3 regions of the Pseudarthrobacter sp. PH31-O2 genome follow, and region 3 is predicted to be linked to each of the others. Evidence: riboswitches for the same ligand, from Rfam matches in the RefSeq annotation. Region 3 holds a riboswitch; each other region holds the start of a gene.
The links. A riboswitch is a leader RNA that binds a small molecule or an ion and turns the genes downstream of it on or off. The one in region 3 is predicted to bind S-adenosylmethionine.

Region 1 (3,265 bases), on a different contig from region 3:
CCGGCTTTCATCTGCCGGGCGGCCAGCTGATGCTGCGGGTGGGACTGCAGCAGCGGGTACTTGACCCAGCTGACCGCGGGTTGCTCCTCAAGCCACTCGGCCAGCCGCAGCGCGGAGGCACAGGAGTGGTTCACCCGCAGGGCCATCGTCTCCAGGCCCTTGGTCAGCACCCATGCGTTGAAGGCCGAGAGTGCCGGGCCGGTATGGCGCATCAGCTGCTTGACCGGGCCCTCGATGAAATCCCTGGTGCCCAGGATCGCGCCGCCAAGGACGCGACCCTGGCCGTCGATGTGCTTGGTGCCGGAGTAGACGATCACGTCCGCGCCGAGCTCCCCGCAGCGCTGCAGCAGGGGAGTGGCAAAGACATTATCGACGACGACCGTCGCCCCGGCCGCGTGCGCCATTTCGCTCACTGCCGCGATATCCACGATTTCCTGCATTGGGTTCGAGGGCGACTCGAAGAAGACAGCAGTGGTGGGTTTGGCGAGCGCCTCGCGCCACTGCACCAGGTCCGGGCCGTCAACGAAGACCGTCTCGACGCCCCAGCGGGGCAGGATCTCGTTCAGGATCACAAAGCATGAGCCGAACAGCGATCGGGCCGCCACCACCCTGTCGCCGGCGGCCAACAGGGCACCCAGGGCAGTAAAGACAGCGGACATGCCCGACGCCGTGGCAAAGCAGGCCTCGGTGCCTTCGAGCAGCCGGAGCCGCTCCTGGAACGTCGCCACAGAGGGATTGCCGTAGCGGGAGTAGACGAAACGCTCGTCGTGGCCGGCGAAGGCGCGTTCCGCGGCGGCCGCCGATTCGTAGACGAAGCCGGAGTTCAGGAAGACCGGTTCTGACGTCTCCTGAAATCCGGTGCGGTCGAGTCCGCCGCGGACGGCCTGGGTGTCCGCGCTCCAGTCGGCGGCATCAGGGTTGAATGTCACTTAGTGTCTTCCGAGATTGGTGGGGAGGCCGCGGTTTTTCCAGCCGTTGACAGTGCGTTGGCCCTCGCCGTCGGGTTCGCCCTCAAAGCCCTCAAGGATGTTAAAGGAGGTAAAACCGTCCTCGGTGGCGACGATTGCGGCCGCGACGGAGCGCGCGCCCGAGCGGCACAGGAACAACAATTCGGTGCCGCCGGCTTCGGGGGCCTGTTGTCTCAGTTGCGCCAGAAACTGCGAATTGGGGATGCCGCCGGCGAGGCTCCACTGGATGAAGAGCGGATCATTCTCCGTCGCTTTGGTGTCCGGAATTCCGGCGCTGGCCCATTCACCCTCGGTGCGGACGTCCACCAGGATGGCGCCGTCCCCGAGCTTGGACCAGGCCTCCTGCGGGCTGAGGTCCCCGGCGTAGCTCACGCGTGGCCCCCGCCGTCGAAGTCGAGATCGTCCACGGCGCTGGCGACGGCCGCATCGGCGTTGGCGATCGCCGCCGGCAGCACAAGTGCCTGGGCCACGACGACGTTGCTGCCGTTGAACGTGACAGCCGGGCCGCCGTGCAGAACGTAGCCCTCGGTGAGGGCGGCCGATACACGCTCGCAGAAGGCGCGGTCATCGGCTCCGGTGAACAGACGGTACAGCAGTTTCTGCTCGGCGGCACCGGCGACTGCGGGGGACGGGGCCGGGGCTTTGTTCGCTGCTGTCCGGGGGACAGCAGCGGTGGACGCGTCAGGCATGACGGATCTCCTTCTTTCACGCTTGCAGCTCGAATGGTCGATATGCCGAGTACTCACCTGAGGCACCCCGCCGCGGAAGGGAGGGTTGCCGACCGGCCAGTCAGGGCTTGGCGCCGGTTCTCATTACTCCCAAAGAACGTAACACCTGTGACGCCGGACCGCACGGCGGCGGCCGTCATGTTAAGGAGCGGGGTGGAAACGGAGGTTTGTTCATAAGCCATTCGCCAGCGGTCATGCCAGCGTCCCCATCCACGTACTCGGGGGATTGCACACAGGTACAAACCCCCGGGGCCTCGAATTTGAACCGGGGAGGCTTTCGGGTAGTTCCTACTCGGGACTTTTGGCAGTCGGCGCGACTTTACTGAAGGACCAGCGCCACGGAAGTCGCCAGGCCCTAAAACGCCATCCGAGGATCGCTCAGTTTTGCGGCCGGCTCTGATGATCCAGCCAGTTAGGCCGGTGCGGCGCCGTCGACTGCCGGGCCTTTAACAAGGGAAGGGGACTGCTATGGCCGCGATATATGTTCTACTCATTATTCTCCTGAGCACGGCCTTGGCCGCTGTTATCAGCACACCCGGCCGCCAGGTAACGGAAGGGTTGATTCCGAACCGGCCCTCCGGTGCGGACGCCGGCGGCGATGGCCGGGTCCGGGCTGCCAGGACGGCACAGCGGTGAGGCCGCGCGTATTGGTCACCGGCGCCTGCGGCCCTGCGGGCCAGGCCATCGCGGCCCAACTGAAAGCGCGCGACATTCCTGTCCTCGGGACGGACATCCTCGAGCTGCCGGACGGGGCAGGATTCACGGTGTTCCCCGTCCCGCACGCGACGGACGCGGAACGGGTATCAGCACTTCGGCGACTGGTTAGCCAGGAAGGCATCAATCTTGTCATTCCCACGGTCAGCGAGGAACTGCCGCAGCTCGCCGCGTTCCGGGCGGCGTTCGGAGCGGACGTACGTGTGATGATCGGCGATCCGGGCCCGGTGGCGTTGGCCCATGACAAGCTCTTTACGGCCTGGCAACTACATGCAGCGGGCGTTCCCGTGCCCCGGTTCGGCGTGCCCAGCGACTTCGCCGGTGCGGACGCTGCAATGGCCGCCCTGGGCGGACCGGTCGTCGTCTCACCCCGGGCGTCCCGAGGCGGCCGGGTCGTGACAGTCGTCGATGGCCGCACGGAAATGGACTGGCAGCGACTGCCGGACAGCCGCATCGTCCAGGAATTCATCCCCGGAAACGAGTACCGGCCCATGGTTTTCGGAACACCGGCGCACAACGGTGCCGCGCCGTTTGCGGTTGTTGTGGCGAAGGTTGGGCCGGCGGACCGCATCGTTGGCAACGCCGTGACCACTCGCCGGGCCGAGGCGGGCGAAGCGATCGACGTGGGCAACGTGGCGATGGCTGCGGTCCGCGCGCTGGGCCTCACGGGGCCTGTGGAGGTGGACGTTCGTCGACGCGCCGACGGGACACCCGTGGTTCTGGCGGTGAACGCCCGCTTCGGATCGAACAGCGGACTCGCGCCTGAGCTGCTCGATGCGGTGCTGGCGTCCTTTATCCTGCCCTCCTTCAACCCGGCGTCGTTCCGGCACTGCATGGGGCCGTTCGCCGATGCCA
Region 2 (3,265 bases), on a different contig from region 3:
CAGGGCCTCGGGCTGGCGGCCCTGATCGGTGTACCCTCCCTGGGCCTCTACGCTGCGGGCCGGGCGCTGGGGATCACCACGGCGATTATCCCCAGTGCCCTCGATTCCTACTGGTGGACGGTGCCGGTGCTCATCCTCTCCGCGGTCCGGCACGGGATCGTGGAGGAAGTGATTGTGGTGGGCTACCTGCTGGACCGGCTCGGCAAGTTCGGCTGGAGCCTGCCGTTGGCCATCTTCGCCAGTTCCATGCTGCGCGGCAGCTACCATTTGTACCAGGGCTTCGGCCCGTTCATCGGCAACGCGATCATGGGCGTCGTTTTTGCACTGGTGTACACCCGAACGCGGCGGGTGATGCCGCTGGTGATCGCCCACGCGGTGCTGGACACCGTGGCCTTCGTCGGCTTCAGCCTCTTTGGCAAGGCCATCGGCCTGGGCTGAGCCGCCGGAGGGGCTCTGCGGGGGAGGGGTTCTGCGGGGCACGGCGGCGGCGGCGCTGTGCGTGCTTTAAGAATTTCGGCCACCATCGGTGGGTGACGTCGTTGACACCCGCTGATGGCGGCCGAAGTGTGGGGCGGTGAAGCCTCAGATGGTGACGGCTCCGGAGGCCGTCTCAAACGTGACGGAGAGGATGCCGGGTGTCCCGCGCGGAGCAATCCAGTGCACGGCCACGTCTTCGAGCGGCTTCTCCACCGGAACGCCGAGCCATTCGGTGACGCGCTCGGCCGAACCGGCAATCGTGAGGGCGGACATTTTGACGTTGCCCTCGTAGGCCTTCGACGGGTGGAGTTCCGGATCGCCTTCCCATTTGAGCATGTACGGGACCTGGGGATCGGCGATGAGCCCAAGGATGCCAATCTGCTTCCAGACCAGCTCCCGGCCGTCCGGGAACTTGCGGTTGCCGTTGACGGCGGCGCGGCCGAGCCGGACTTCGAACGGGGCGAGGTCGTCGACCTCCACACACCAGCCCATCCAGCCGCCGCCGGCTTCGGAGCGGGCGCGGACGGCCTGGCCGAAGGGGGCCTTGTCGGAGGCCGGGTGGTTCAGGACCTCCACCACCTCGAGGTACTTGTGTCCCGCTAGCGGGATGATCATGTTGCGGGTCCCGAATCGGGGGTGTACTCCGCCCTTCACGGCTTCCACGCCGAGGGCAGACGCAATTCGTTCGGTGGTGGCAGCGAGGCCATCTTGTTCACAGGCGTAAGAGACGTGATCCATGCGCATGCCATCATCTTGGCACTTTGTGATGCGCCTCTCAGCTTAGGGTACCCTTACTGGCAGTTGGGGTCGGATCCGGACTGTTCCGGCCACACTCTCGGCAGCACACTTGGCAGCACACGTGGCCGCATTGGCATGGCATCAGCAGCGCCGCGGCCGGGCCAGCTTCATCTTTGTCATAAAGCTATCCACCGCCTGCAACCGGTTCCTAGACTGGGGTGAGGTCATGAGTGCCAGCGCACAGCCCCGGCTTGCTGGCCGGCAACCCTCGTATCGCGGTGGGGTGCCCCGGGTGAGGACCTGGCCGTCCGGCGCCCGCCGGGAGGCAAGCGCGGCGCCAGCACGGGCCCGGGCCACGGTGCCCAGGCTCAGGCTGTGCCCGCTCCCCTAAGGAGTGTCCCGATGTCAAGTGCCTGGTCCTTCGAAACCCGTCAGATCCATGCCGGCCAGGAGCCCGACAGCGCCACCGGCGCCCGCTCGCTGCCGATTTACCAGACGACGTCGTTTGTGTTCCCCAGCGCCGAGAGTGCCGCGAACCGCTTTGCCCTGGCGGAGCTGGCCCCCATTTACACCAGGATCGGCAACCCCACCCAGGATGCCGTGGAGCAGCGGGTTGCCAGCCTGGAAGGCGGACTCGCGGCTCTGCTGCTGAGCTCCGGACAGGCGGCGGAGACCCTGGCCATCCTGAATGTCGCCGAAGCCGGAGACCACGTGGTGGCAAGTCCCAGCCTTTACGGCGGTACTTACAACCTGCTGGCGCACACACTGAAGAAGTTTGGCATTTCCGTGACCTTCGTGGCGGACCCGGACAACCTGGCACAGTGGCGTGACGCCGTGCAGCCCAATACCAAGCTCTTTTTTGGCGAAGTGGTCTCCAACCCGCGCCAGGACGTGCTGGATCTTGAGGGCATCTCCCAGGTGGCCCACGCGGCCGGTGTCCCGCTGATCGTAGACAACACCCTCTCCACGCCGTACCTTATCCGGCCGATCGAGTGGGGTGCGGACATTGTGGTGCATTCGGCCACCAAGTACCTCGGCGGCCATGGAACGGCGATCGCGGGCGTGATAGTGGACTCGGGCAATTTCGACTTCGGCAAGGACCCGGAACGGTTCCCCGGCTTCAACACCCCGGATCCCAGCTATAACGGGCTGGTCTACGCCCGGGACCTCGGCGTGGACGGTGCCCTCGGCGCGAACCTCTCCTATATCCTCAAGGCGCGCGTGCAGTTGTTGCGCGACCTGGGCTCTGCGGTGTCCCCGTTCAACGCCTTCCTTATCGCCCAAGGCATCGAGACCCTTAGCCTGCGGATGGAGCGGCACGTTGCCAACGCCGGCCGGGTCGCCGAATGGCTGGAGGCCAGGGACGACGTCGAATCCGTCGCCTATGCCGGCCTGCCGTCCAGCCCTTGGTTCGAGCGCGGCCGCAAGTACGGACCGAAGGGGACCGGCGCCGTTGTCTCCTTTAACATCGCCGGCGGAGCCGAGGCCGGCAAGAGCTTTGTGGACGCCCTTGAATTGCACTCGCACGTCGCTAATATCGGCGATGTGCGCTCGCTGGTCATTCACCCGGCGTCGACGACACACAGCCAACTCTCGCCGGAGCAGCAGGTCGTTGCCGGGGTGAACCCCGGCCTGGTGCGGCTCTCCGTCGGCCTGGAGCACATCGACGACATCCTCGCCGACCTGGATGCCGGTTTCCGCGCCGCCAAGACCGTCTGACCAACCGTTCCCCGGGGGGAAGTCACACGGGCGTCACATTCTTCGCCACCGGGCGGCCGCATTTCGTACACTCAGGGGAGGTCATGAGTGCCAGCGACAGCCCCGGCTTGCTGGCCGGCAACCCTCCATTTGCGGCGGGGTGCCCCGGGTGAAGACCTGGCCTGCCGGTGAGCTGCCGGCGGGCAAGCGCGAAGTTAGGTCCTCACATGACGATTGCCGCCACCCGCCAGGGTGAAGCCGCAAGCAAGACCTCCCATTCCCATGCCCCGGACCCCGGCGGCAGCGTCGCCGCGGACGGCGCGGCTGTGCCGGACGGAACCGTCCGGTACCT
Region 3 (3,265 bases):
CGGCTGGACAAGGACGCCGTCGCACAGCTGCGCGCCTACCTCGACGGGAAGGTCACCGTGATGCTGGGCCATTCCGGCGTCGGCAAGTCCACCATGGTTAACGCCCTCACCGGCGCCGAACGCGCCACCGGCGGTGTCAACGCCGTGACCGGGCGCGGCCGCCACACCTCATCCTCCGCGCTGGCCCTCAAAGTCAACGATGCGCCGGCGGGGAGCTGGATCATCGACACCCCGGGCATCCGCTCCTTCGGGCTCGCGCATGTGGACCCGGACCGGATCCTGCGGTCCTTCCCCGACCTCGAGCCCGGCACCGACGACTGCGAACGGGGCTGCAAGCACGATTCCAGCGCCGTCAACTGCGGCGTGGACGCCTGGGTGGCCTCCGGCCAGGCAGGAGAATCCGGTCCGGCCAGGCTCGCCTCACTGCGCCGTTTGCTCGGGACAGACCCGCGGTTGGAAGCCCAGGACGTTAAGGAACTGGGCACCGTCTCCTAGCAGGCCGCGGCGCCTACCGCTTCCCTGCCCGCTTTGACGGTAGTTTGGAAGCATGAGTCAACCCGCTTCGAGCTACAACGACGACCTGCGCCTTGCCCATGTCCTGGCAGATTCCGTAGATGCCCAGACCATGAGCCGCTTCAAGGCGCTCGACCTTCGGATCGAGACGAAGCCGGACCTGACGCCGGTCACTGACGCCGATAAATCCGCCGAGGAGGCCATCCGTGGCCAGCTGTCGCGGTCCCGGCCCCGCGACGCCGTGCTCGGGGAGGAGTTCGGCAGTTCCGGCCACGGCTCCCGCCGCTGGATCATCGACCCGATTGACGGGACCAAAAACTTCGTCCGCGGCGTCCCGGTCTGGGCGACGCTGATCGCCCTCGTCGATGAGGGCGAGCCGGTGGTCGGCGTTGTCAGTGCCCCGGCGCTGGGAAAGCGCTGGTGGGCGGCAAAAGGCGCCGGTGCGTACATGGGCCGTTCACTGGCGGCCGCAACCCGGCTGAAGGTCTCCAACGTCGCGAGCCTGCCGGATGCCTCGCTGTCATATTCCAGCCTGGGAGGTTGGAAGCAGCGCGGCAACCTTGACGAGTTCCTGGGGCTCACCGAAGAGGTGTGGCGGACCCGCGCCTACGGCGACTTCTGGTCCTACTGCCTGGTGGCGGAAGGTGCCGTTGATATCGCCTGCGAACCCGAACTCAACCTCTACGACATGGCCGCGCTGGTTCCGATCGTCACCGAGGCCGGCGGCCGCTTTACCTCCCTCGAAGGAGAAGACGGTCCCTTCGGCGGCAACGCCCTCGCGACCAACTCCATTCTGCACTCCGAAGTCCTCAAGCGTCTGAACCCCGGGCTGGACGACCTGCTGTAAGCGCGTCCGGCGCCGTTCGGCAGCTTCGGTACCGGCCCGTCACAAAGGACTTCACAATCCTGCCCTGCCTTTTCCACGGAAGCCGGCATGGCCTAGGCTCGAACCAGGTCACGAGTGCCAGCGCTAAACCCCGGTTTGCTGGCCGGCAACCCTCCATTCGCGGCGGGGTGCCCCGGGTGACGACCTGGCCGGTCCGGAACGGACCCGGCAAGCGCGGATCCCCGGTGCGTGGGGTCCTTTTCGAGCGAGGTCCCATGACGACTGCCACCATTCCTGCCGCCGCCGAGGTTCAGGCCGACACCGGTCCGGCACATCCCGATCCGCGGTTCGCCGTTGCCCGCCGGCCGCTGGCCGCGGTGACCGGCGCCGAGATCCAGGCGCCTCTCATCCAGGGCGGACATGTCCGCTACGCCAACCTGGACTACGGTGCCTCGGCTCCGGCGCTGTCCGTGGTCTCGGCCTACCTCAACGAGATCCTGCCGTTCTACGCCAGCGTCCACCGCGGCGCCGGCTATGCCTCCCAGATCAGCACCTCGGTCTACGAGAACGCCCGCGGGATTGTCCGCGACTTCGTTGGCGGCCGGCCGGACGATGCGGTGATCTTCACCAGGAACACCACTGATTCGCTGAACCTGCTGGCCGGCTGCCTGCCGGTCGTCAACGGCGAGCATACCGGCGAGGTGCTCTACCTCGACATTGAACACCACGCCAACCTCCTGCCCTGGCAGCGGGTACCCCACCGCAGCGTCATTGCCGCCCCCACCCTCGCGGCCACCCTGGAGCTGCTCCGCGAGGAACTCGCACACGGCGGCGTCAGCCTGCTTGCCGTGACCGGTGCCTCCAACGTCACCGGCGAGATCCTGCCTATCCGCGCCCTGGCAGCGCTGGCGCACGACTACGGCGCCCGGATCGTCGTCGACGCCGCCCAGTTGGCCCCGCACCGGCGGATCAACGTCTCCACGGACGATCTCGACTACATCGCCTTCTCGGGGCACAAGCTCTACGCACCCTTCGGTGCCGGCGTCCTGATCGGGCGTCCCGACTGGCTCGACGCCGGCATCCCGCACCTCGCGGGCGGCGGGGCCGTCCAGGACGCCCGGATCGACACCGTCAGCTGGACCACGGGACCCGCCCGGCATGAGGGCGGATCCCCGAACGTGCTCGGCGCCGCCACCCTGGCCCGGGCCGCGCAAATCATCGCCGGGCTGGACCCGGACCAGTGGCACGCGCACGAGAACGCCATCCGGTCCTTCCTGGTGGAGGGCCTCGCCCGGATCGACGGTGTGACGGTCCACCAGATCTTCTCCGACAGCGGTACCTTCGACGCGGCTGCAGGGCCGGGGGCGGGCACCGGGTCACAAACCCTTCCCGGCGCCGGCACCATCGGCGTCGTCAACTTCTCGGTGGAAGGCTACGACGCGGGCCTGGTGGCAGCCTACCTGTCCGCCGAGCACGGTATGGGGCTGCGCGACGGCAGGTTTTGCGCGCATCCGCTGCTCCGGCGGCTTGGCCTGCCCTCGGGGTCGCTTCGGGCAAGCTTCGGTTTGGGCTCCAGGCTTGATGACGCCCAGCGGCTGCTCACCGGAGTCCGGGAGCTGCTCGGGAACGGCCTCGGCTGGGACTACGTGGTGGACGCAGGCCGCTGGGTACCGTCCAACGACACCCGCAGCTACCCGCACTGGGCCCCCAATACCCCCGGCACGGCCGGGGCGGCGCCCTGCACGCTGGACTAACGGCCGCCGGTGCGGCGGCGCTGGCTCCGGCGGCGCCGGCAGACACGGCCCCTGCAAACGCGGCCCCTGCCCGGTGCGGTAAATTCACAAGGTACGTACCCGGACCTGCCGAAGGAGATCAAACGTGGCACGCGGCGGACCCAAGCTGCCCCAGGGGCGGCGCCAGGAGCTG

Region 1: it holds a riboswitch for S-adenosylmethionine, as region 3 does, so the genes downstream of both, QMG72_RS13515 (DUF1737 domain-containing protein) here and QMG72_RS00520 (aminotransferase class V-fold PLP-dependent enzyme) in region 3, are expected to answer to the same signal.
Region 2: it holds a riboswitch for S-adenosylmethionine, as region 3 does, so the genes downstream of both, QMG72_RS05200 (bifunctional o-acetylhomoserine/o-acetylserine sulfhydrylase) here and QMG72_RS00520 (aminotransferase class V-fold PLP-dependent enzyme) in region 3, are expected to answer to the same signal.

Annotation. Positions count from the first base shown of each region.
Region 1 is NZ_JASIST010000008.1:156,399-159,663, reverse strand. Features, by position in the region: gene QMG72_RS13525 (O-succinylhomoserine sulfhydrylase) at 1-929, opposite strand, end outside; gene QMG72_RS13520 (rhodanese-like domain-containing protein) at 930-1,340, opposite strand; gene QMG72_RS13515 (DUF1737 domain-containing protein) at 1,337-1,657, opposite strand; SAM riboswitch class IV at 1,671-1,785, opposite strand; gene QMG72_RS13510 (ATP-grasp domain-containing protein) at 2,329-3,265, shown strand, end outside.
Region 2 is NZ_JASIST010000002.1:298,403-301,667, forward strand. Features, by position in the region: gene QMG72_RS05190 (CPBP family intramembrane glutamic endopeptidase) at 1-438, shown strand, start outside; gene QMG72_RS05195 (VOC family protein) at 583-1,221, opposite strand; SAM riboswitch class IV at 1,438-1,553, shown strand; gene QMG72_RS05200 (bifunctional o-acetylhomoserine/o-acetylserine sulfhydrylase) at 1,618-2,934, shown strand; SAM riboswitch class IV at 3,014-3,129, shown strand; gene metX (homoserine O-acetyltransferase MetX) at 3,141-3,265, shown strand, end outside.
Region 3 is NZ_JASIST010000001.1:127,307-130,571, reverse strand. Features, by position in the region: gene rsgA (ribosome small subunit-dependent GTPase A) at 1-495, shown strand, start outside; gene hisN (histidinol-phosphatase) at 548-1,360, shown strand; SAM riboswitch class IV at 1,467-1,580, shown strand; gene QMG72_RS00520 (aminotransferase class V-fold PLP-dependent enzyme) at 1,615-3,093, shown strand; gene QMG72_RS00515 (class I SAM-dependent methyltransferase) at 3,218-3,265, shown strand, end outside.